3 regions of the Polaromonas sp. LjRoot131 genome follow, and region 3 is predicted to be linked to each of the others. Evidence: predicted binding sites of a transcription regulator. Region 3 holds the regulator's gene; each other region holds the start of a gene.
What was found. Region 3 encodes sigma-54, which starts transcription at its own class of promoters, with help from an activator protein. Its sites were predicted from a motif close to TGGCANGNAANCTGCTTT; they were not measured.
Positions count from the first base shown of each region.

Region 1: the regulator sigma-54 is predicted to act here: its motif matches at 5,481-5,498, upstream of ACSQ27_RS02185 (DUF1028 domain-containing protein).
Region 2: the regulator sigma-54 is predicted to act here: its motif matches at 4,514-4,531, upstream of nirB (nitrite reductase large subunit NirB).

Region 1 covers NZ_CAXUPF020000001.1:457,448-465,089, forward strand. The annotation lists gene ACSQ27_RS02160 (ABC transporter permease) at 1-35, opposite strand, end outside; gene ACSQ27_RS02165 (ABC transporter permease) at 39-980, opposite strand; gene ACSQ27_RS02170 (ABC transporter substrate-binding protein) at 1,003-2,502, opposite strand; gene ACSQ27_RS02175 (ABC transporter ATP-binding protein) at 2,591-3,640, opposite strand; gene ACSQ27_RS02180 (ABC transporter ATP-binding protein) at 3,637-4,665, opposite strand; gene ACSQ27_RS02185 (DUF1028 domain-containing protein) at 4,662-5,381, opposite strand; gene ACSQ27_RS02190 (2-hydroxymuconate tautomerase family protein) at 5,587-5,811, opposite strand; gene ACSQ27_RS02195 (SDR family NAD(P)-dependent oxidoreductase) at 5,853-6,605, opposite strand; gene ACSQ27_RS02200 (LysR substrate-binding domain-containing protein) at 6,781-7,642, shown strand, end outside.
Region 2 covers NZ_CAXUPF020000001.1:2,123,057-2,130,698, forward strand. The annotation lists gene ACSQ27_RS10020 (MFS transporter) at 1-553, shown strand, start outside; gene ACSQ27_RS10025 (protein kinase domain-containing protein) at 1,313-3,061, opposite strand; gene ACSQ27_RS10030 (type IV pili methyl-accepting chemotaxis transducer N-terminal domain-containing protein) at 3,127-4,413, opposite strand; gene nirB (nitrite reductase large subunit NirB) at 4,806-7,241, shown strand; gene nirD (nitrite reductase small subunit NirD) at 7,279-7,642, shown strand, end outside.
Region 3 covers NZ_CAXUPF020000004.1:290,723-298,364, forward strand. The annotation lists gene argS (arginine--tRNA ligase) at 105-1,790, shown strand; gene ACSQ27_RS18950 (SPOR domain-containing protein) at 1,849-2,490, shown strand; gene ACSQ27_RS18955 (thiol:disulfide interchange protein DsbA/DsbL) at 2,619-3,281, shown strand; gene lptA (lipopolysaccharide transport periplasmic protein LptA) at 3,430-4,053, shown strand; gene lptB (LPS export ABC transporter ATP-binding protein) at 4,070-4,852, shown strand; gene ACSQ27_RS18970 (RNA polymerase factor sigma-54) at 4,987-6,522, shown strand; gene ACSQ27_RS18975 (THUMP domain-containing class I SAM-dependent RNA methyltransferase) at 6,664-7,642, shown strand, end outside.

The DNA.
Region 1 (7,642 bases), on a different contig from region 3:
TCGCGTGGGACGATGGCGGGAAGGACAGCGCTCATGCCTCAGCCCCTCAGCCGTGGGTTGACCACAAAATACGCCAGGTCGGCCAGCAGGTTCAGCAGGATGTAGACGCTGGAGGTGAACAGCACCACACCCTGCACGACCGCGTAATCGCGGTTGAACACCGCGTCCACGATCAGCTTGCCGAAACCGGGAATCGAAAACACCTGCTCGGTCAGCACCGCGCCCGACAGCAGCGTGCCGAACTCCAGCGCGCCCAGCGTGATGATGGGCGTGAGCGCATTGCGCAGCGCGTGTTTCAGCACCACGCGCCGCTCGGTCAGGCCCTTGGCGCGCGCGGTGCGAACATAGTCGGCGTTGAGCACCTGCAGCATGGCGCTGCGCGTGTGGCGCATCAGCACGGCGGCAATCGCGTTGCCCAGCACAAAGGCCGGCATGATCATGGCGGCCAGGTTGGCCCGCAGGTCTTCAAAGGGGCTGACATAACCTGACGCCGGCAACCAGCCCAGCTGCACCGAGAACACCAGGATCATCAAAATGCCCAGCCAGAAATTGGGCGTGGACAGGCCCCATAGCGCGATCACATTGGCCAGGTAGTCCCAGGCCGAGTCCTTGCCGACGGCCGAGACGATGCCGGCCGGGATGCCGATCAGCAGTGCGATGACCATGGCCATGGCCGCCAGCTGCAGCGTGACCGGCAGCTTTTCCTTGATCAGGTCCAGCACCGGCTGCTGGATTCGCATCGATTCGCCCAGGTCGCCGTGGAACACGCCGGAAATCCAGTAGGCGTAGCGCATGGGCAGCGGCTCGTCGAGGTGCATCTTCTTTTGCAGGTAGGCGATCACCTCGGGGTCCTGGTTTTCCCCGGCCAGGACCGACGCGGCATCACCGGGCAGCAGTTGCTGCAGCCCGAAGATGATGACCGTGACAAAGAACACGGTCGGGATGATCGCGGCAAGCCGCTTGAGGAGGTACTGGAGCATGTGAGTTGGGCGCGGCCTGCTTTTACATCCTCAAACCCTGGATGCGGACCAGCCCGTCAGGCACGGTGCGCATGCCGGTGATTTTCTTGTTGTAGGCCCAAAGCCAGTTGCGGTGGAAAAGGTAAACAACAGGCTTGACCTTGTCGGCTTCAGCGGCCAGCGTGGCAAACACCTTGATGCGCCCGGCGGTGTCCAGCGTGTTGCGCGAACGGTTCAGCAATTCGTCCCACTGCGGGCGGCATTCGCCGCTGTAGTTCAGCGGCTGCTTGCAGCCGTAGAAGCTGAACAGGTTGCCGTCCGGGTCGGCGCGGCCGCTCCAGGCCAGCACATAGGCGTCGAACTGGCCCTTGTCGGCCAGGTTCAGCGAGGTGGCGAATTCGGTGGACTGGATCTTCACGTCAAAGCCCGCCTCCTTGGCCATGGCCTGCACCACCTGTGCCACGCGCTGGGCATCAGAAGTGGTGGGCGTCATCAGCGTGAAAACGGGGTTGGGCACACCGGCTTCTTTCAGCAGCTGTTTGGCGCGTGTGATGTCACGCTTGGGAATGGGGACGTTCTTGGCGTAGAAGCTGTTGGCGGGTGGCACCCACTGGTTGCCCGGCGTGGCTTCGCCGTCCATCGCGACCTGCACGATGCCGGCACGGTCCAGCGAGAGCTCAAAAGCCTCGCGCACGCGCGGGTCGCGGCCCAGCGGATTCTTTTGCGCCTGGTCGCTCTTGCCGGTGTTGATGGTGATGCCCTGATAGCCCAGCTCGGTGATGCGGGAGAAGCCGAGCTTTTTGTCGGCCTTGATGGAGGCGATGTCGGAGGGCGCCACGCGTTCAATGAAGTCGAGCTGGCCGGAGCGCAGGTTGGCCAGGCGCACGGTGGCGTCCACGATGGGCTGGAACACGACCTTGTCGAAGTGGATGTTGGCCTTGTCCCAGTAGCCGGCGTAGCGTTCCAGCACGATGCGGTCCTGCGCCACGCGTTCGGTGAACTTGAAGGGGCCAGAGCACACCGGCCTGGTGCCGAAATTGGTGGGCGCGGCCTGCGCGGCCTTGGGTGAAACCATCATGCCGGCGCGGTCGGCCAGCACACTGAGCAGCGGAGAGAAAGGTGCGCTCAGGTTGATCTTGACCGTGGAGTCGTCGATCACGTCCACCGTGGTCACGGGCGCCAGTTCGCCGCGGCGGTTCGAGCCCGCGAGGGTTTTATGGCGGTCTATGTTGAACTTCACGGCGGCGGCGTCGAATTTTTCGCCGTCATGGAAGGTCACGCCGCTGCGCAGCTTCAGGGTCAGCGCCTTGTTGTCGGCCGACCAGCTGTAGGAGGTGGCCAGCTGCGGCACGATGTTGAGTTTTTCATCGATGTCGACCAGCTTGTCGCACAGTGAGGAAAACACGATGCGGCTCACGAAGCTGCGCGCCAGCGTCGGGTCCAGCACGTCCGGGTCTTCGGCCAGGCCTATGCGCAGGGTTTGGGCCTGTGTGGCGCAGGCGGTGGCGGCCAATGTCAGGGCCAGCAGGATTTTGGTGCTCATGGTTCTTCCTTTGCGGTTGTCGGTTGCGATGACGGATGGCTGTCTTGCGCCGGGGATAGCTGGAGGTGTATGGACATCGTGGTCTCCATCAGGCCGCTTGCGCGTGAAAGGCTGCCTGGAGCCGGAGCAGCCTCTCGTTCACGACGGCACCGCCGGTGATGCCGGCCGGCGCCTTGATCTCTTCCCAGAAGTGGCAGGCCACGGCGTGGCCGCCTTGCGAACGCAATGCGGGAACTTCCTCGGCGCAACGCTCGCGCGCATGCGGGCAGCGCGTCCTGAAGCGGCAGCCCGAAGGCGGGGTGATGGGGTTGGGCACGTCGCCCTGCAGCAGGGTGCGCTCACGCTTGAGGCCCGGCTCGGGCACCGGAATCGCCGACAGCAGGGCCTGCGTGTACGGGTGTCGCGGCTGGGAGAACAGGCTTTGCTTGTCGGCGTATTCGACGATCTGCCCGAGGTACATCACCGCGACATGCGAGGCGATGTGCTTGACCACCGCAAGGTCGTGCGCGATGAACACATAGGCCAGGCCCAGGCGGCGCTGCAAGTCCTGCAGCAGGTTGACGACCTGCGCCTGGATGGAGACGTCCAGCGCCGACACCGCTTCATCGCAGACGATGAGCCGCGGCTCCACGGCGAGCGCCCGGGCAATTCCGATACGTTGGCGCTGGCCGCCCGAAAACTCATGCGGGTAGCGCTGCAGGTATTGCGGCGCCAGGCCGACGAGGTCCAGCAACTCGGCGGCGCGTTCGCGGTGCCGGCCGCGCGCCAGGCCGTGCAGGGCCAGCGGCTCGGTCAGCGCCTGCTCCACCGTCATGCGCGGATTCAGCGAGGAATACGGATCCTGGAAAATCATCTGCAGCTCGCGGCGCTTGGCGCGCAGGCGGCCGGCGGGCAGCGCCATCAGGTCCTCGCCGTCAAACCAGACCTGGCCCGAGGTCGCGTCCAGCAGGCGCAGCACCAGCCGCCCCACGGTGGATTTGCCGCAGCCCGACTCGCCGACCAGCGCCATGGTCTCGCCGGTGTTCAACTCGAAGTTCAACCCGTCGACCGCATGCACGACCGCCTTGGAGCGGCTGAACAGGTGCGGGCGCACCGGGAAATGCTTGACCAGGTTTTCGACCTTCAGCAGCGCGCTCACGGTGCCACCTCGCTGGCTACAGCGGCGGTGTCGCGGCGGGTCGCCATACCGGCCTCCAGCGGTGCACGCCAGCAGGCTGCTTCGTGGCCTTCGCCCATGTCCATCAGCGGCGGCGCTTCCTGCCGGCATTTATCGACGGCAAAGGGGCAGCGCGGCGCGAAGCGGCAGCCGTCCATGCGTGTCATGGGTGTGGGCACCTGGCCCTCAATCGCGTTGAGCCGGTCCTGCGCCAGGTGCAGCTTGGGGATGGAGCCCAGCAATCCTATGGTGTAGGGATGCTGCGGCTCGACAAACAGGCGCCCCACGGGCGCGCGCTCCACGATCCTGCCGGAATACATCACGGCGACCTCATCGGCCAGCTCGGCGATCACGCCCAGGTCGTGCGTGATCAGGATGATGGCGGTGCCGGTTTCCTCGCGCAGCGTGCGCATCAGGTCCAGCACCTGGGCCTGGATGGTGACGTCCAGCGCGGTGGTGGGTTCGTCGGCGATCAGCAACTGCGGCTCGCAGGCCAGGGCCATGGCGATCATCACGCGCTGGCGCATGCCGCCCGAAAGCTTGTGCGGGTATTCGTCGATGCGCTGCTCGGGCGAGGGAATGCGCACGCGGCGCAGCATGGCGATGGCATGCTCCCTGGCCTGCGCCGCGCCGATGTCGCGGTGGCAGCGTATGCCTTCAATCAGCTGGTCGCCTATGGTGAAGGCCGGGTTCAGCGAGGTCATGGGTTCCTGGAAGATCATGGCCATGCGGTTGCCGCGCAGCGCGCGCATGGCGTCCGGGCCCAGCGTGGCCAGGTCGGTGCCTTCAAAGCGGATGGAACCGGCGGAAACACGGCCCTGGCCCTTGGGCAGCAGGCCCATGATGGACAGCGAAGTCACGCTTTTGCCGCAGCCCGATTCGCCGACGATGCCCAGTGTGCGGCCGGACTCCACCGAAAAGCTGATGCCGTCCACCGCGGCGAATTCACCGCCGCCTTCGAGCTTGAAGCTGGTGCGCAGGCCACTCACCTCCAGCAAAGCCGTCATTCGGCGGCTCCGCTGCGCCGGGCGTGAAAGCGTGTGATCTCGGCCTCGATCACCGCGCGATCGGTGATGCCCGCCGGGCTGTGGCGCGAGGGCAGGCAGGTGCTGAAGGGCTGGTAGCGCTCCAGGCTTTTGTCGTAAAGGCGGCGCAGTTCCTGCAGGGGCTCGGCATGGTCGTCCACGCGGAGGTCCAGTGCGCAGTAGTCTTCCGTGGTGTAAATCAAAAGTGCGGCGGCCTGCTTGCCGCGCTTGTCGCCGCCCGCGGCCTCACCGGCCGCCAGCGCGGTGATCAGGCGCTCGGCAAACGGGAGCCCGGCATTGGCCTCATAGGCCACGGCGGTGGCTTCAATCACCTGCGGGCCGGCCAGCATGTTGCCGGCGACGGAGTAGCCAACGCCCGCCCTGTGGCCGCACCAGTCTATGCAGGCGCTGCCGGTGTGGGCCGCGGCCTGGCCGCTTGCGCCTATCAGGTGAAGCTGGCGATGGTCACGGCCTTCGTCAGCGGCGGTTAAACGTTTGATGATGTCGGCGGGCGACTGGCCGAGGGCCAGGGCGTCCAATGCCGGTGCGGCATACAGCGGGTTGACCAGCGCCTGCGTTGCGAGCGCGCCCACGCCGCTGCGCGCGTGCGGGCACAGTGCGCCCGCAGCAAAAAATTTGCTGGCAACCGCCACGCCAAACGCGCCCGATGAATCGCGCGCGATGAGGGACCAGGTCATGTATCAAAACTTTCGTCAGCAGCTGCGCCCTTGATGAGGCGTCTGGCTTGCTCCCCGAAACAAAAACCGCTTTCGTGCGACTTCCGTCTTGCAAAGGATGATGCATGAATCATGCCATGCACCGGCGGGTCCGTGTCTCCGCGGACCCGCCGGCCAAGCGGAGTCTATTCCATCTTGGGCGGCCGTGCTCGGCCGTGCGCGGGGCTTAACCCGCCGCGGCTTTCGCGGCCGCTTCGCGCTTGCGGACCGTGGTCACGTTCTCGCTCGCGACGCCCCAGTTGTCGGTGTCGACCTCGTCGATGATGACAAAGGTGGTGGCCGGGTTTTTGTTGAGCACACGGACCAGCAGGTCGGTCGCGCCCTGGATCAGCTGCAGTTTTTGCGCGGGCGTTGCGCCTTCGCGGGTGATACGGATATTGACGTAAGGCATTTCGAAAACTCCTGGGGTTGGGTGAAAGAAAGCGGGGAGGCTTACCAGGTGCCGGCCGACGCACCGCCGTCGACTGCCAACACGACGCCGCTGGTGTATTGCGCGTCGGTCAGGTAGAGCACGGCGTCGACGACGTCCTGGGTCGCGCCTATGCGGGCCGAAGGCGACAGGGTCTTGAGGAAGGACTGCGTGCCTTCGTCGGGGCTGTGCATGGGGGTGGCGATGATGCCGGGCGCCACGGCCGAGACCTTCACATTGGACGAGGCCAGTTCCAGCGCGAGCGCGCGGGTCGCATCATTGAGGCCGCCCTTGATCAGCACGGGCAGCAGCGCCGGCACTTTCATGCTGGGCTGTATCGCGATGCTGGCGGTGATGGTCACGATGTGGCCCTGCCTGTTTTTCGCCATGTGCGCGGCGGCCTGCTGCGAGGGATAAAAGAAGCCCTTGAGGTTGGTGCCGACGATGCTGTCCAGCTCCTCTTCGGTGTAGTCGACGATTGGCTTGGCATTGAAGATGCCGGCGTTGTTGACCAGGATGTCGACCTTGCCGAAGCTGGCGATCGCATGGGCAAACAGTTTTTTGGCGGTGGCCGCCTCTGCGATGTCGCCTTCGACGCCCACAAAGTTGGCAGGGTTGCCGAGCTTGGCGGCGGCTGCTTCCAGCCGCGCGCTGCTGCGCGCATTGCCGACCACGTTGTAGCCGCGTTTTAAGTACGCTTCCGCCAGGGCAAAGCCGATGCCGCTCGAGGCGCCGGTGATCACGACGGTTTTGTTGTTGCTGTTGCTGTTGCTCATTGCAATCGTCCTTCAGTGGGTTGGATGGGCGGCGCGGTGGTCCCGTGCCGGCCGGGTGAATTGCTTGTTCCTTCCCGGTGAGATGAACTATATTTATGCTGTCCATGAAGATAAATATGGATTTTCACAAATTACTTGATACATGGCGTAATCAATGCGCCACTGAGGGGATGCCGTGAAGCGCAAATTCGATGATTTATTGCTGGGCAGCATCGAGCTGTTTTGCCTGGCGGCCGAGCTCAGCAGCTTTACCGCCGCCGCCGCGGCGGCCGGTGTGACGCCGGCGGCGGTCAGCCGTTCCGTGTCGCGGCTGGAGGAGCGGCTGGGCGTGCGCCTCTTTGTGCGCACCACAAGGCAAATCCGGCTGACAGACGACGGCCGCGTGTATTTCGAGCAGTGCCGCCAGGCCTTGTCGCAGCTCGTGGATGCCGAGCGCCAGGTGACGGGCGGGCAGGCCGCGCCGGCCGGGCTGTTGCGCATCAGCATGCCGACGCCTTATGCACATTACCGCGTGCTGCCCTTGCTGCCGCTGTTTCGCAAACGTTATCCGCAGGTCCAGCTCGACGTGCACCTGAGCAACCGCAACATCGATTTCGCGGACGAGGGCTATGACCTCGCGATACGCGGGCGCGCGCCGGACGACTCCAGCCTGATCGCGCGCAAGCTCGAAGACGCCGAACTGGTGCTGGCGGCTACACCCTCATACCTCAAGCGCGCGGGGAAACCCAAAACGCTGGAAGACCTGCAAAAGCACGAGTGCATCCAGTTTGAATTGCCCAGCACGGGCCGCAGGATTCCCTGGACTTTCCAGGTTGACGGCAAAGACCTCGACCTCGCGACGCCTGGCAGTTATTGCTGCACGGAAGACGTGCTGGGCGTGGCAACCCTGGCGCGCAGCGGCGCCGGCCTGGTGCAGACCTACCGCTACATCCTCGAGAAGGACTTGAAGAGCGGTGAACTGGTCGAGCTGCTGCCGCAGTTCGGCGGCAGCTCTCGGCCCTTCATCCTGCTGTACCCGCATGCGCGCCATTTGTCCT
Region 2 (7,642 bases), on a different contig from region 3:
GAGCTTCGGCGGTTTCATCGGCCTGGCCACCTTCCTGCCCTCCTATTACTACGACCAGTTCGGCGTCAGCAAGGTGCAGGCGGGCCAGCTGTCCATGCTGGCGGCCTTCATGGGCGCCGCACTGCGAATCTTCGGCGGCTGGATTTCCGACCGCTGGGGCGGCGTCAACACCCTGAGCGTGGTGCTGCTCACCATCGCCGCCACCCTGGTCGCCTGCGGCCTGGCCGGCGGCTCGCTGGTCGCCACCACGCTGCTGGTGATGCTGTGTTTTGCGGCCCTGGGCGCGGGCAACGGTGCGCTGTTCCAGCTGGTGCCCCTGCGCTGGCCCCTGGCTACTGCGGTGGCTGGTTCGATGATTGGGGAGATTGGGGCACTCGGCGGCGGGCTGGTGCCCAATGCGATGGGGGTGTCCAAGCAATATGCGGGTACCTATATGTGGGGGTTCTTCTTTTTTGCTGCGTTGGCGTTGGGGATGTTGGTGATGCTTCGGGTTATGCAGATTCGGTGGACTCGGACTTGGGCTGAAAAGGGCGGTCGCGCGCGAAGCGCGTGATCAGCGTAGCTGACAAGCGCAACGCGCTTGACCGACCTTTCAGCGAAGGCTCACTTTGCGCAGCAAAGTTAAGCGAAGCGTGCCGTAGCTAAAAGGGTGGGCGTGCTCGCGGCGCGTGAAATCCACTTGTCAAAAATTTGTTCTTGCTCCGGCGGCGGGGTCTCCTCCTAGTCCTGCTGGCCGGGGGTAGCCCGGCAGCTACTCACTTTTCTTTTGCTTCGCCAAAAGAAAAGTAAGCAAAAGAAAAGGCGACCCTGGTTGCTGCGTCCCTTCGCTTCGCTACGGGCAACCTGCGGTGCTCGGTCCAGCCGGGGTCTCGCTAAACTCGCTTCGCTCAAACAACGCGATCCCTGATCCGTCTGGCCCTGCGCTCCTCGGCGCATCCACAAGGGGTGGGGAAGGAATACCAATACCTAAGAAACAAGGACTCGCCGTGGCGAGTCCTTGTTTGTCTTGGTTTGTTCTTTGGTGTTTGTCTTCTGTCCCCGATCCCGATTGCCCCGTCCTGGCTGGGCCGAGGAGCGCAGACGTAGGCGGATCAGGGATCGCGCTTGTCTGAGCCGAAGGCGAGTTTGCGCGAGACCCCGCCGTAGTCGAGCACCGCAGGTTGCCCGTAGCGAAGCGTAGGGACCCAGACTGCGGGTCGCCTTTTCTTTGGTGACTTTCTTTTGGCGAAGCAAAAGAAAGTTACTTGCTGCCGGGCAACCCCCGGCCAACCGCCCTCAGAAGAGCGCGCGCCGCCGGAGCAAGACCGGCCCCTTAGCGAGGCAAGAACAACAACCAATAAATCAACAACAAATTCACCACAACACTAACCGCCAACAACAACTTCCACAACATCACCGGATCGCGCTCAATCAAGGGCGTCCCCTGCGGCGCAGTCAGCGGCCGCGAAGCACCCCGCTCCAGCGCCAGCAGCAGCTCCTCGGCGGTTTCGAAGCGCCGGCGCTTGTCGCGCGCCACGGCCTTGAGCACCACGTGGTCCAGCCAGATCGGTACTTCGGGGTTGATGCGGCTGGGCGCGACGGGGTCGCGGTAGTAGCGGCCGGCCTGGTAGGGCAGCACCTCGCCATAGGGCAGGCGCGCGGTCAGCAGCTGGTACAGGGTGACGCCGAGCGCGAACAAATCGCTTTGCGCGTCTGGCAGTTCCTCGGGCCCGTCGGCGGCGGCGGCGCTGAAGCCCCATTGCTCGGGGTTGATGAAGCTGGGCGTGCCCGCGTGCAGCTTGCGCATGGCTTCGGGTTCGCGGCCGCTGAGCGCCACACCCAGGTCCAGCAGGCGCAGCACGCCGTCTTCGCCCTGGTGCAGGTTGGCGGGCTTGATGTCGCGGTGGATCACGCACTGGCGGTGCAGCCGGCCCAGTGCGCGCGCCGCCTGGGTGGCCACGCCCAGCACCTGCTCGACGCTGAATTTGTGGCGGCGGTCCAGCTGCTGCTGGAGGGTTTCGCCGCTGTGCCAGTCATACAGCAGGTAAAACGCGCTGCGCTCCTGGCCGTTCGGCAGGCGCTCATGGAGGTTGACCAGGTGCGCCGCCGCCCTGCCCGACTGCATGCGCAGGGCCAGCCAGGCTTCGTGGGCCAGCATGGCGCGCTCTTCTTCGTCGTGCGAGCGGGCGGGGTTCAGCGTCTTGAGGGCATACAGAACCCGCGTGACGGGGTCGCGCACCTGGTAGAGCACGTTGATGCCGTTGTCGGCCACCGGGGCCGTCACGGCCAGGCCGTCGATCACGTCGCCCACCTTCAGGCGCAGCGGTATGGGCAGCGTCTGCGCGATGCGGGTGACGTCCTGCAGGGTGGCATCCAGCAGGCCGCGCACGCGCACCAGCACGGCCGTCACGTTGTCGTCGCTGCCGGCGGCCAGGGCGGCGTCCACCAGGCCCTGGCTGGCCACCTGGGCGCCGCCGGCCTCCTGGAGGCCGGCGAAATCCTTCAGCCGCGCGTCGCGCAGCACGCCGTGCACGCCGTCGGTGACGAGGACAAACACATCGCCCACCTGCAGGTCGCCCTGCATGTAGTCGACCACCACATGGTCTTCGGCACCCACCGAGCGCAGCAACTGGTGCCTGAAATCGGGATGGTTGACCGCGTGGTCATGCGTGAGCTGCTGCAGCGTGCCGCCGCGCAGCAGATAGGCCCGCGAGTCGCCCACGTGCGCCAGGGTGTAGGACTGCCCGCGCAGCACCAGCGCCGTGAGGGTTGTCAGGCCCACGGCCGGCTGGCGCCGTCGGTTGATGCCGGCCAGCCAGGCATTCTGCGCGCCGATGATGCGATCCAGGGACACCGTGGTGTCCCAGGTCTCGGGCGTGCCGTAGTAGTCGCGGACCAGGCTGGTGACGGTGGTTTGCGCCGCCTCCCGGCCCATGCCGCCGGTGCTCACGCCGTCGGCGATCGCGACGATGGAGCCCATGCCCTCATGGCCGGGCTCGGGCAGCATGGCGGCGCAAAAATCCTCGTTGCTGCTTTTGCGGCCTGCGAGGGTTGCGAAGCCAATGTCCAGATCAAATGCCATGCACCAATGTAAGCAAGTTCAATGCCCGACATTGGTGCATTGCAACAATGCACTGTTCCGGGGGCCTAACCCACCAGCATCTGCATGCTGCGCTCGTACTGCACCGAAAGCTGCTCGAAGACGTCCAGCAACTCCTCGCTGGCGGTGGCCAGCCCTTCAAGGCGCTTGGCATCTTTGCCCTTGGCGATGCTTGCAGCGCCTGCGCACATCTGCGTCCAGCCTGCAGCCGCCTTGTCGAGCGACGCACGGATCTCTTTGCTGGTCAGCGGGATGTCGTTGAGGTACTGCAGCGCCTTCTCGAATGCCGCCTGCGACTCGGCCATGCCCGCCTCACTGCGCTGCGAGAGGGCCGCACCGCCCAAGGCCTGGAGCAGCGCGTATTTCGCGAAACGCTGGCTCAGCATGCGCTGGCGCCCGGCCAGGTTGAGCATTTGCAGCGGCGGCATGGCGCCCGCGTTTTCCAGGCTGCCGGTCATGCGTTCGGCTTCCTGCAGCAGCAGTTCGGCCAGCTCATCCAGATGCGCCATCTCGCCGGCGGCCGGGCTCTCCTGCAAGGCAGGCTTGAGGCGGGTCCAGGTCACCGTGACCTGCCCAAGCAAGTCGCCAAAAGTGGGCTGCGACAGGCTTTTGCCGAGGGCGGCGATGTTGGCGTCGATACGCTGCACCGACTCCTTCAGCAACTCGGTCACGCGCTCGGTCTGCACCCCTGCCAGCCGCAGCAGGGCCAGCTTGACCAGGCGTTGCGACAGCATGCGCAACTGGCCCGAGCGGTTGACGTCTTCGGCAAAGCGCGCCGAATGGATGATGTGCTGCGACACCTGGCCCAGGCGCTGGTTGGTGTGCATGGAGGCGGTGCGCAGGATCTGGAAGGCGTCGTCGTCGGACACCTGGCGGGCGCGCATCAGGATGCCCTTGGCGCGGTCCACCACCTTGCGCTCTTCCAGCCGGCTGGCGACATCCTTGATCTGCTCCTGCAGGGCCTGCTCGCGCTGGAAGCGCGCCTGGGCCAGGTGGATCAGCGGCCGCAGGCGCTGCGCGCCGTAGCCGTTGACCACATAGGCATGCACACCCACTTCCAGGGCGCGCGTGATCCTGGCGGCGTCGCTGTCGGTGGTGAACACGATCACCGGGCACGGGGCGGTGTCGCTCACCACCTGCAGCAGCCTGAACAGCTCCTCACCCGGCAGCGCATCGTGGCAAATCACCACATCGGGCGCCTGGCGCAACACCTCTTGCACCAGTTTGCTGCGCTCGCTGACGACCGCCAGGACCTGGATGCCGGCGGCTTCCAGGTCAGGCACCAGCGGATTGCCGCCGGCGGGGCCGTTGAGGTTTACCAATGCGGAAGTCATACAAATCAATAGGTTGAGAGGGAAAACAGGGTAAATCACCACGCAAGTCACGGGCCATGCGCCGGTTGCAGCCGGCGGCGCGCATCGCAGGCCAATGATATGGCACAAGTTTTGCATTAGCCATTGCGGGCGTAACGACGCGCCCGACCTTAGCGAATGCACTGCGGGTCCTGCGTACAACGACGTACGTGATGGTGTGCCTCATACCGGGTTTTATGCCCGGATCCCTGTTGACCGGGAGAGAGCATCATGAATTTCACCTTGTTTCCGACAAGCCGGACCGGCTTGCAAGCCCTGAAGACAGGCCGCGTGGACGCGTGCGTGCGCGACCTGCGCAGCACGGCCGTGGCATGACGTTTGCACCTGAATATTGAATCCACTGGAGTAGCCCCATGAAAAAATCAAAACTGGTGATGGTCGGAAACGGCATGGCCGGCGTGCGCACCCTGGAAGAATTGCTCAAGGTCGCCCCCGACCTGTATGACATCAGCGTCTTCGGCGCCGAACCCCATCCCAACTACAACCGCATCCTGCTGTCGCCCGTGCTGGCCGGCGAGCAGACGCTGGACGAGATCGTCCTGAACCCCTGGGACTGGTACAAGGACAACCACATCACGCTGCACGCCGGCAAAAAAGTGGTGGAAATCGACCGCGTCAAGCGCGTGGTGCGCGCCGAAGACGGCACCGAAGAGGAATACGACCGCCTGCTGATGTGCACCGGCTCCAACCCCTTCATCCTGCCGGTGCCGGGCAAGGATTTGCAGGGCGTGATCGCCTACCGCGACATCGCCGACACCAACGCGATGATCGATGCTGCGAAGAAATACAAGAAGGCGGTCGTCATCGGCGGCGGCCTGCTGGGCCTGGAAGCGGCTAACGGCCTGATGCTGCGCGGCATGGAAGTCACCGTGGTGCACGTGATGCCCTGGCTGATGGAGCGCCAGCTCGACGACGTGGCGGGCAAGCTGCTGCAGAAATCGCTGGAAGACCGCGGCCTCAAGTTCCTGATCGGCGCGCAGACCCAGGAGCTCACCGGCAACGACGAAGGCCGCGTGAAGTCCATCAAGTTCAAGGACGGCAGCGAAGTGGCCACCGACCTCGTGGTCATGGCCGTGGGCATACGCCCCAACACCCAGCTGGCCGAATCCATGCGCCTGCACTGCAACAAGGGCATCGTCGTCAACGACACCATGCAGACCGTCACCGACGCGCGTATCTATTCGGTCGGCGAATGCGCGGCGCACCGCGGCATCGCCTACGGCCTGGTCGCGCCGCTGTTTGAGCAGGCCAAGGTGGCAGCCAACCACCTGGCGCAGTTCGGCATAGGCCGCTATTCCGGCTCGCTGACCTCCACCAAGCTCAAGGTCACGGGCATTGACCTCTTCAGCGCCGGCGAGTTCATGGGCGGCGAGGGCGCCGAGGAAATCGTGATGAGCGACCCCTTCGGCGGCGTCTACAAAAAGCTGGTCATCAAGGACGACAAGCTGATCGGCGCCTGCCTCTACGGCGACACGGTGGACGGCAGCTATTACTTCAAGCTGCTGCGCGACGGCCGCAGCGTAAGCGACATCCGCGACAAGCTGATTTTCGGGGAATCCAACCTCGGCGACGCCGGCCACGAAGGCCAGAACAAGGCCGCGCTGATGGCCGATGACGCGGAAGTCTGCGGCTGCAACGGCGTCAACAAGGGCACTATCTGCAAGGCCATCAAGGAAAAGGGCCTGTTCACGCTCGATGAAGTGCGCAAGCACACCAAGGCCAGCGCCTCTTGCGGTTCCTGCACCGGCCTGGTCGAGCAGATCCTGATGTTCACGGCCGGCGGCGACTACTCGGCCACGCCCAAGCTCAAGGCCATGTGCGCCTGCACCGACCACGGCCACCAGGCGGTGCGCGACGCCATCCGCGCCAACAAGCTGCTCAGCATTTCGGACACCTTCAAATTCATGGAGTGGAAGACGCCCAACGGCTGCGCTACCTGCCGCCCGGCCGTCAACTACTACCTGATCAGCACCTGGCCCAAACAGGCCAAGGACGACCCACAAAGCCGCTTCATCAACGAACGCAGCCACGCCAACATCCAGAAGGACGGCACCTACAGCGTCATCCCGCGCATGTGGGGCGGCGAGACCACGGCCAGCGAACTGCGCCGCATCGCCGATGCGGTGGATAAATACAAGATCCCGACCGTCAAAGTCACCGGCGGCCAGCGTATCGATTTGCTGGGCGTGAAAAAGGAAGACCTGCAGAACGTCTGGAAAGACATCGGCATGCCCTCCGGCCATGCCTACGCCAAGGCCCTGCGCACGGTGAAGACCTGCGTGGGCAGCGAATGGTGCCGCATGGGCACGCAAGACAGCACGCAAATGGGCAAGGACCTGGAGCGCGCGATGTGGCGCATGTACGCGCCGCACAAAGTCAAGTTCGCCGTGAGCGGCTGCCCGCGCAACTGCGCCGAATCCGGCATCAAGGACGTCGGCATCATCGGCGTCGATTCGGGCTGGGAGATGTACATCGCCGGCAACGGCGGCATCAAGACGGAAGTCGCCCACTTCTTTACCAAGCTCAAGACCGCGGCGGAAGTCCTCGAATACACCGGCGCCTTCTGCGAGCTCTACCGCCAGGAAGGCTGGTACCTGGAGCGCACGGTGCACTACGTGAACCGCGTGGGTCTGGACTACGTGAAGAAAAAAATCCTGGAAGACCACGAAGGCCGCAAGGCGCTGTGGGAGCAACTCCAGTTTGCGCTCGACGGTGAACCGGATCCCTGGTTCGAACTGAAGGAAGCGTCGGTAGACGCACGCCAGTTTGAAAAACTCACACCCGCTTAACCGCTTGCTCGCCCAAAGCCCGAATTGAGAGATCACTATGTCTGAATGGAAAAAAATCTGCCTGGTCACCGACATCCCGGTGCTCGGCTCGCGCCGTGTTTCACGCGCGAAAGGTATCGACGTGGCCGTGTTCCGCAACGACCAGGACCAGGTGTTTGCCTTGCTGGACCGCTGCCCGCACAAGGGCGGCCCGCTGTCGCAGGGCATTGTGTTCGGCACCAGCGTGGCCTGCCCCCTGCACAACTGGACCATAGGCCTGGCCGACGGCTGCGCCAAAGCGCCCGACGAAGGCTGCACCCCCAGGTTCAGCTGCAAGGTGGAAACCGGCCAGGTCTTCCTGGACGCCGCCGAGCTGGCGACGCTGGCGCTGGATCTGCAGCCGCCCCGGGCCGGCCCGGGCG
Region 3 (7,642 bases):
CCCGTGGAATTCAAACACAGAAGGACGGGCTTGGCTACGTCGAATTCGATGGCCGGTGGTCCGCGGGCACCAGACGGCGCATGGCTTAACCGTAAAATCGCCTCATGCTCTCGATTAAAAAAGACCTGCTCACGGCCCTGGCCGCGGGCCTGGAAGAACTTTCCCCCGGCGCGGGCGACAAGGCCGCGTTTGAATCCCCCAAGGTGGCGGCCCACGGCGACCTCGCCTGCACGGCCGCCATGCAGCTGGCCAAGCCGCTCAAGCTCAACCCGCGCCAGGTCGCCGAAAGCCTGCGCACCCTTCTGCTCAAGGCCCCGGCCTTTGAACGCTGGGTGGACGCCATCGAGATCGCCGGCCCCGGCTTCATCAACATCCGCCTGAAGCCCGCCGCCAAGCAGGAGACCGTCCGCGAAGTGCTGCAGGCCGGCGCCGCCTACGGCACGCAGGCTGCCGACAGCGGGCGGCGCATGATCGTCGAGTTCGTCTCGGCCAACCCGACCGGGCCGTTGCACGTGGGCCACGGCCGGCAGGCCGCGCTGGGCGATGCGATCTGCAACCTGTTCGCCACCCAGGGCGCGCAGGTGTGGCGCGAGTTCTATTACAACGACGCGGGCGTGCAGATCCAGACCCTGGCCAGCAGCACGCAGGCGCGCGCCAAAGGCCTCAAGCCCGGCGACGCCGGCTGGCCCGAGTCGGCCTACAACGGCGATTACATCGCCGACATCGCGGCCGACTTCCTGGCGAAAAAGACGGTCAGCGCGGACGACCGCGAATTCACCGCCTCGGGCGACGTGGACGACATGGACTCGATACGCCAGTTCGCCGTGGCCTACCTGCGCCATGAGCAGGACCTGGACCTCAAAGCCTTCTCGGTCAAGTTCGACAACTACTACCTCGAGTCCAGCCTGTACAGCTCGGGCCGCGTCGATGCCACCGTGGCCAGGCTCAAGAACGCCGGCAAGACCTACGAGCAGGACGGCGCGCTGTGGCTGAAGTCGACCGACTACGGCGACGACAAAGACCGCGTGATGAAAAAGAGCGACGGCAGCTACACCTATTTCGTGCCCGACGTGGCCTACCACCTGGCCAAATGGGAGCGCGGCTTCGGCAAGGCGATCAACATCCAGGGCATGGACCACCACGGCACCATCGCCCGCGTGCGCGCCGGGCTGCAGGCCGCCGGCGAGGGCATTCCGCAGGGTTACCCCGACTACGTGCTGCACACCATGGTGCGCGTGATGCGCAACGGCGAAGAAGTCAAGATCTCCAAGCGCGCCGGCAGCTACGTCACGCTGCGCGACCTGATTGAATGGACCAGCGCCGACGCCGTGCGTTTCTTTTTGCTGAGCCGCAAGCCCGACACCGAATACATCTTCGACATCGACTTGGCCCTGGCCAAGAACAACGAGAACCCGGTGTACTACGTGCAGTACGCGCATGCGCGCATCTGTTCCATCCTCACCACCTGGGCCGGCCAGGGCGGCGACGAAGCCAGCCTGAAGTCGGCCGACCTGTCGGCGCTGGACAGCCCCCAAGCCCAGGCACTGATGCTGCTGCTCGCCAAATACCCCGAGATGCTGGCCAATGCGGCAGCCGGCCTGGCGCCGCACGACGTCGCGTTTTACCTGCGCGAACTCGCGGCGAGTTACCACAGCTATTACGATGCCGAGCGCATCCTGGTCGACGACGAGGCCGTCAAGCGCGCCCGGCTGGCGCTGGTCGCGGCAACCGCGCAGGTGTTGCACAATGGCCTCGCGGTGCTGGGCGTGAGCGCCCCGCGCAAGATGTAATGCAAGCAGGCGGCAGCACCCTAATTTTCAGGACAAGACAATGAACGTGGGCAAGGGAATGAACACTCAAAAAGGCGGAACCCTGCTGGGTTTGGTGATTGGCGCGCTGATCGGCCTGGGCGCCGCGCTGGCCGTGGCGGTCTACATCACCAAGGTGCCCGTGCCTTTCATGAACAAGAGCCAGGCGCGCAACCCCGACAGCGATGCCGCGGAAGCCAAGAAGAACAAGGACTGGAACCCGAACGCGCCGCTGGCCGGCAAAAACCAGCCCAAGCCGCCGGCGCCTGCCCAAGGCCCCGCCGAAACGCCCAGTGTCGCCGTTCCCGACCCGTCCGCCGGCTCCAAGGCCGCGGCTTCGGCGCCCGCTAAAACCGCCGCCGCCAAGCCGGCCCCCGCGGCCGACCCGCTGGGCGACCTGGCCAAGGCCAAGGTCGAAGGCCTGTCGTCCAGCCCGGGCGTGGACCCTTTCAGCTACTTCATCCAGGCCGGCGCCTTCCGCACGCCCGAAGACGCCGAACAGCAGCGCGCCAAGCTGCTGCTGCTGGGCATGCAGGCCAAGGTCACCGAGCGCGAGCAGGCCGGCCGCACCGTGTACCGCGTGCGCCTCGGGCCTTTCGATAAAAAGGAAGACGCCGACAAGGCCAAGGAACGGCTGGACAACAATTCCATCGAAACCGCGCTGGTCCGCGTACAGCGCTGAACCCCGACCGCCGATAAGCTGAACTTTTCACGACGCGGGTGTACAAACCCCTGTGCCCCGCACCTTGAGGGCTGCCGTCCGGAGGGGCGGTTTACCCACCATTTCCGTCATACCAGGAGAAGAATCTGATGCAACGCCGTGAGTTTTCGTTTACAGCCGCTTCGGCTGCCGCCGCCACCCTGGGCGGCATCGCCCTGCCCTCGCTGGCGCAAGCCCAGGCCAGGGCCTTCAAGGACGGCGCCGATTACCTGACGCTGGACAAGCCGGCGCCCACCGAGGTCCCCGCGGGCCAGGTGGAGGTGGTCGAGTTCTTCTGGTACAGCTGCCCACACTGCAATGCCTTCGAGCCGCAGCTCGAGGCCTGGATGAAGCAGGCGCCCAAGGATGTGACCGTGCGGCGCGTGCCGGTGGCCTTCCGCCCTGATTTCGAACCCCAGCAGCGTCTTTTTTACGTGCTGGAAGCCATGGGCAAGGTCGAGGAGCTCCACAAAAAGGTGTTTTACGCCATCCACGTGGAAAAACTTGCGCTCGCCAATGCCGACTCCATCACCACCTGGGCCGAGAAACAAGGCCTCGACAAGGCCAAGTTCGTCGAGATGTACAACTCCTTCACGGTCACCACCAAGGCCCGCAAGGCCACGCAGCTGCAGGACATCTACAAGGTCGACGGCGTGCCGGCCCTGGGCATTGCCGGGCGCTATTACACCTCGGCCACCCTGGCCCAGAGCATGACCCGCGCCCTGCAGGTCACGGACGCGCTGATCGCGCAGTCGCGCGGCAAGGCCAAATAAGGCGTCCGGGGCCGCAACGGCCCGCCGCCCAAAAACCCGCCGCATTCCAGGCGGGTTTTTTTATGCCCCTAATATTCCCCGTGCAAGCCATTCCCGCAGCTTGCATGGCTACAATGGCCGAACCCCAAAGCAGCAAGATTCGTGCCTTATGAAACACCCCCTTTATTCCCTCATCCTGCCGGCCGCTTTGGCGCTGGGGGCGGCATTTCCGGCCTGGGCTGAAAAAGCCGACCGGGACAAGCCCATGAACGCGGAGGCCGACGCCCTGCGCTATGACGACCTCAAGCAGACCAGCGTGTTCACCGGCAACGTGGTGATCACCAAGGGCACGACCATCGTGCGCGGCGCGCGGGTCGACGTCATGCAGGACCCCGAGGGCTACCAGCAGGCGGTCTCCATCGCGGCGCCCGGCAAGCTGGCCTTCTACCGGAAAAAGCGCGACGGCGTGGACGAATACATCGAAGGCGAAGGCGAGCGCATCGAATACGACAGCCGCGCCGACCTCGTCAAATTCATCACGCGCGCCGTGGTGCGCCGCTACAACGGCGCCACCCTGGTGGATGAAACCACCGGCGCCGTGATCGTCTACGACAACAACACCGACGTCTTCACCGTGGACGGCGGCGCGCAGAACAAGACCGCCGCCAACCCGAGCGGCCGGATACGCGCCATGCTGTCGCCGCGCGCCGCCGCGTCGGCCCCGGCCAGCGTACCCGCGGCCCCGCCCGCCGCCCTGCGCCCCAGCACCACGCTGGGCACTGAAAAGAACTAGAAAGAACCTTTCACAGATGGATGTGGTGACTGACACTTCGGCGGCCCCCGCCGCCACCCCCAGCCGCCTCGTTGCGCAAGGGCTGCAAAAATCCTACGGCAGCCGCAAGGTCGTCCAGGACGTCTCGGTGGCCGTGCAAAAAGGCGAGGTCGTGGGCCTGCTGGGCCCCAACGGCGCCGGCAAGACCACCTCGTTCTACATGATCGTGGGCCTGGTGCGCGCCGACGCGGGCGAGATTTCCATCGACGGCCAGTCGGTCGAGCACATGCCGATTCACCTGCGCGCCCGCCTGGGCCTGAGCTACCTGCCGCAGGAAGCCTCGATCTTCCGCAAGCTCACGGTGGAGGAAAACGTGCGCGCCGTGCTCGAACTGCAGCTGGGCACCAACGGCAAGCCGCTGGGCCGTGCCGAGATCGAGTCGCGGCTGGACGGCCTGCTGCAGGACCTGCGGGTAGACCACCTGCGCAATTCGCCGGCGCCGGCGCTGTCGGGCGGCGAGCGCCGCCGCGTCGAGATCGCGCGCGCCCTGGCCACCCAGCCGCGCTTCATCTTGCTTGACGAGCCTTTTGCCGGCATTGACCCGATCGCCGTGATCGAGATCCAGCGCATCATCGGCTTCCTGAAGTCGCGCGGCATCGGCGTGCTGATCACCGACCACAACGTGCGCGAGACGCTGGGCATCTGCGACCACGCCTACATCATCAGCGACGGCCACGTGCTGGCCCAGGGCACGCCCTCCGAGATCGTGAACAACGCCGATGTGCGCCGCGTCTATCTCGGTGAACACTTCAAGATGTAGGATGACACTCCCCCTGTTGTCGCTCACTTCGTGTAGCTCCCTCCCCCCCGAGGGGGCGGCGCCTGCGGCCTGGCAAAGCCAGTTCCGCGGCCCCTGCTTGAACTCTTTCTGCTCTCCCGTCAGAAATCTTTGAGATGAAGCAAGGCCTGTCATTACGCGTCTCGCAGCATCTTGCGCTGACGCCCCAGCTGCAGCAGTCGATACGGCTGTTGCAGCTGTCGACGCTTGAGCTGAGCCAGGAAGTCGAGCAGATGCTCGACGAAAACCCGTTTCTCGAGGTGGCCGAAGAAACGGCGGTGCGCGAAGAGTTCGGGCTGGAGCACCTCAACACGCCGGTCAGCCAGGACAGCCGCGAGTTTGAATCCGCGGCGGATTCGACGGGCGGCGGCGCGGAGGATGCCGGGACTTCGGCCCCCGCCGATGCCGAGGTCAGCGCGGAGCCCAAGCTCGAGGAAAGCTGGGAAGGCGACGGCACGGTGGAAACCACGCCCGACGACAGCGAATGGGGCAGCGATGCGCCGGCGCGCAAGAACAACAACGACGAGGGCGACACCGAGGCCTCCGACCTGACCGGCGCCCACGAGTCGCTGCAAGACCACCTGCACCGCCAGTCGCTGGGCCTGCGTCTGTCCGAAGAAGACCGCGCGGCCCTGCATTTCCTGATCGAGTCGCTCAACGACGACGGTTACCTCGAAGACAGCCTGGCCTCGCTCGCGGCGGGCCTGGCCGGCGACGACCTGGAACAGGCCGAGGACCTCGAGCAGCGTTTTGCCATGGCGCTCAAGCTGCTGCATCACATGGAGCCTGCCGGCGTGGGCGCGCGCAACCTGGCCGAATGCCTGGGCCTGCAGCTGCTGGACTGCAAGGACTGCGAGGAGACCCGCGCCGCCATCGCCATGTGCAAGCAGCCCATGGAGCTGCTGGCCAAACGCGACGTGAAACGCCTGTCGCACCTGTGCGGGTTCACCGAAGCCGCCGTCCGGGGCGCGATCGCCGTGATAGGCCGTCTCGACCCCAAACCCGGCCGCCGCTTCGTGAACGTGGAGCGCAACCTGATCGTGCCCGACGTCATCGTCGTGAAGTCGGGCCGCGGTTTCAAGGTCTCGCTCAACGGCGACGTGATGCCGCGCCTGCGCGTGCATGACATCTACGCCAACGCCCTCAAGCAGCACAAGGGCCAGGGCGGCCAGGCGCTGCAGCAACGGCTGCAGGAGGCGCGCTGGTTCATCAAGAACATCCAGCAGCGCTTCGACACCATCCTGCGCGTGAGCAGCGCCATCGTCGAGCGGCAGAAAAACTTCTTCACGCACGGCGAGCTCGCCATGCGCCCGCTGGTGCTGCGCGAGATCGCCGACGAGCTGGGCCTGCATGAATCCACGATTTCGCGCGTGACCACCGCCAAGTACATGGGCACGCCCTTCGGCACCTTTGAGCTCAAGTACTTCTTCGGCTCCGCCCTGGGCACTGAAACCGGCGGCAACGCCTCCAGCACCGCGGTGCGCGCGCTGATCAAGCAATTCGTCTCGTCCGAGAGCCTGAAAAAGCCGCTCAGCGACAACCAGATTTCCGAAATGCTCAAGGAGCAGGGCATTGAATGCGCGCGCCGCACCGTGGCCAAGTACCGCGAGGCGCTGCGCATCGCCCCAGCTAATTTGCGCAAATCGCTATAACTCCGATTCTCGGGCGCATGGCGGCGTTGCGCGGTGCCCGGAATCCTCATGCACCGCAAGTGCATTCCGGTTCCTGCGCTCCGTGCGCCTTGCCCGGCATCCCGATAATCGAATTTCCAGCAGTCCTTTGAAGAATCCGACATGAACCAGCTCCAGTTATTTTTACCGTGCGCCGCGGGCGTTGAAACCTTGCTGGCCACCGAGGTCAAGCGCGTCACCGGTATCGACGGCAAGGCCTGGCGCGCCGGCGTGCAGTTGCAGGCTTCCTGGCGCGACGCGCTGCAGCTCAACCTGCACAGCCGCCTGGCACAGCGCGTGCTGATCGAGCTGCAGCACAACCAGTACCGCAGTGAACAAGACCTGTACAACGCCGCGGCCAACGTGGCCTGGGAAATCTGGTTCACGCCCAAGCAGACCTTCAAGGTCGAGATCACCGCCCAGCACAGCCCGCTGCAAAGCCTGAACTTCGCGGCACTGAAGATCAAGGATGCGATCGCCGACCGTTTTCGCGCCAAGTTCGACGACGTGCGGCCCAGCGTCGACACGCGCTGGCCCGACGTGCGCGTCTATGTGCACCTGACGACCGACACCGTCACGATTTACATCGATACCTCGGGCGAACCGCTCTTCAAGCGCGGCTGGCGCGAAGACAAGGGTGATGCGCCGCTCAAAGAAACCCTGGCCGCCGCGATGATCGCCGCCAGCGGCTGGGACCAGCTGTGCAAGGACGGCGTGCCGCTCTACGACCCTTGCTGCGGCTCGGGCACCATCGCCATCGAGGCGGCGCAGATCGCCTGCAACATCGCGCCCGGCATCAACCGCCGTTTCGCCTTCCAGAAATACCTGCCCTTCCAGGGCCATGTGTGGGACGGCCTGCTGGACCAGGCCGAGGCCGCCATCACCGAACCCACGGCGCCGGTGTTCGGCAGCGATGTGTCCTTCCGCATGGTCGACTTCGCCGAACGCAATGCCGAGCGTGCCGGCGTGGCCAACGCGGTGGAATTCCGCGGCGGCGACGCGCTGCAGCGCATGCCGCCCGCGCCCTCGGGCGTGATGCTGGTGAACCCGCCCTATGGCGAGCGCATCGACGTGGCCGGTGTGGCCGGCATCACCGGTGTGC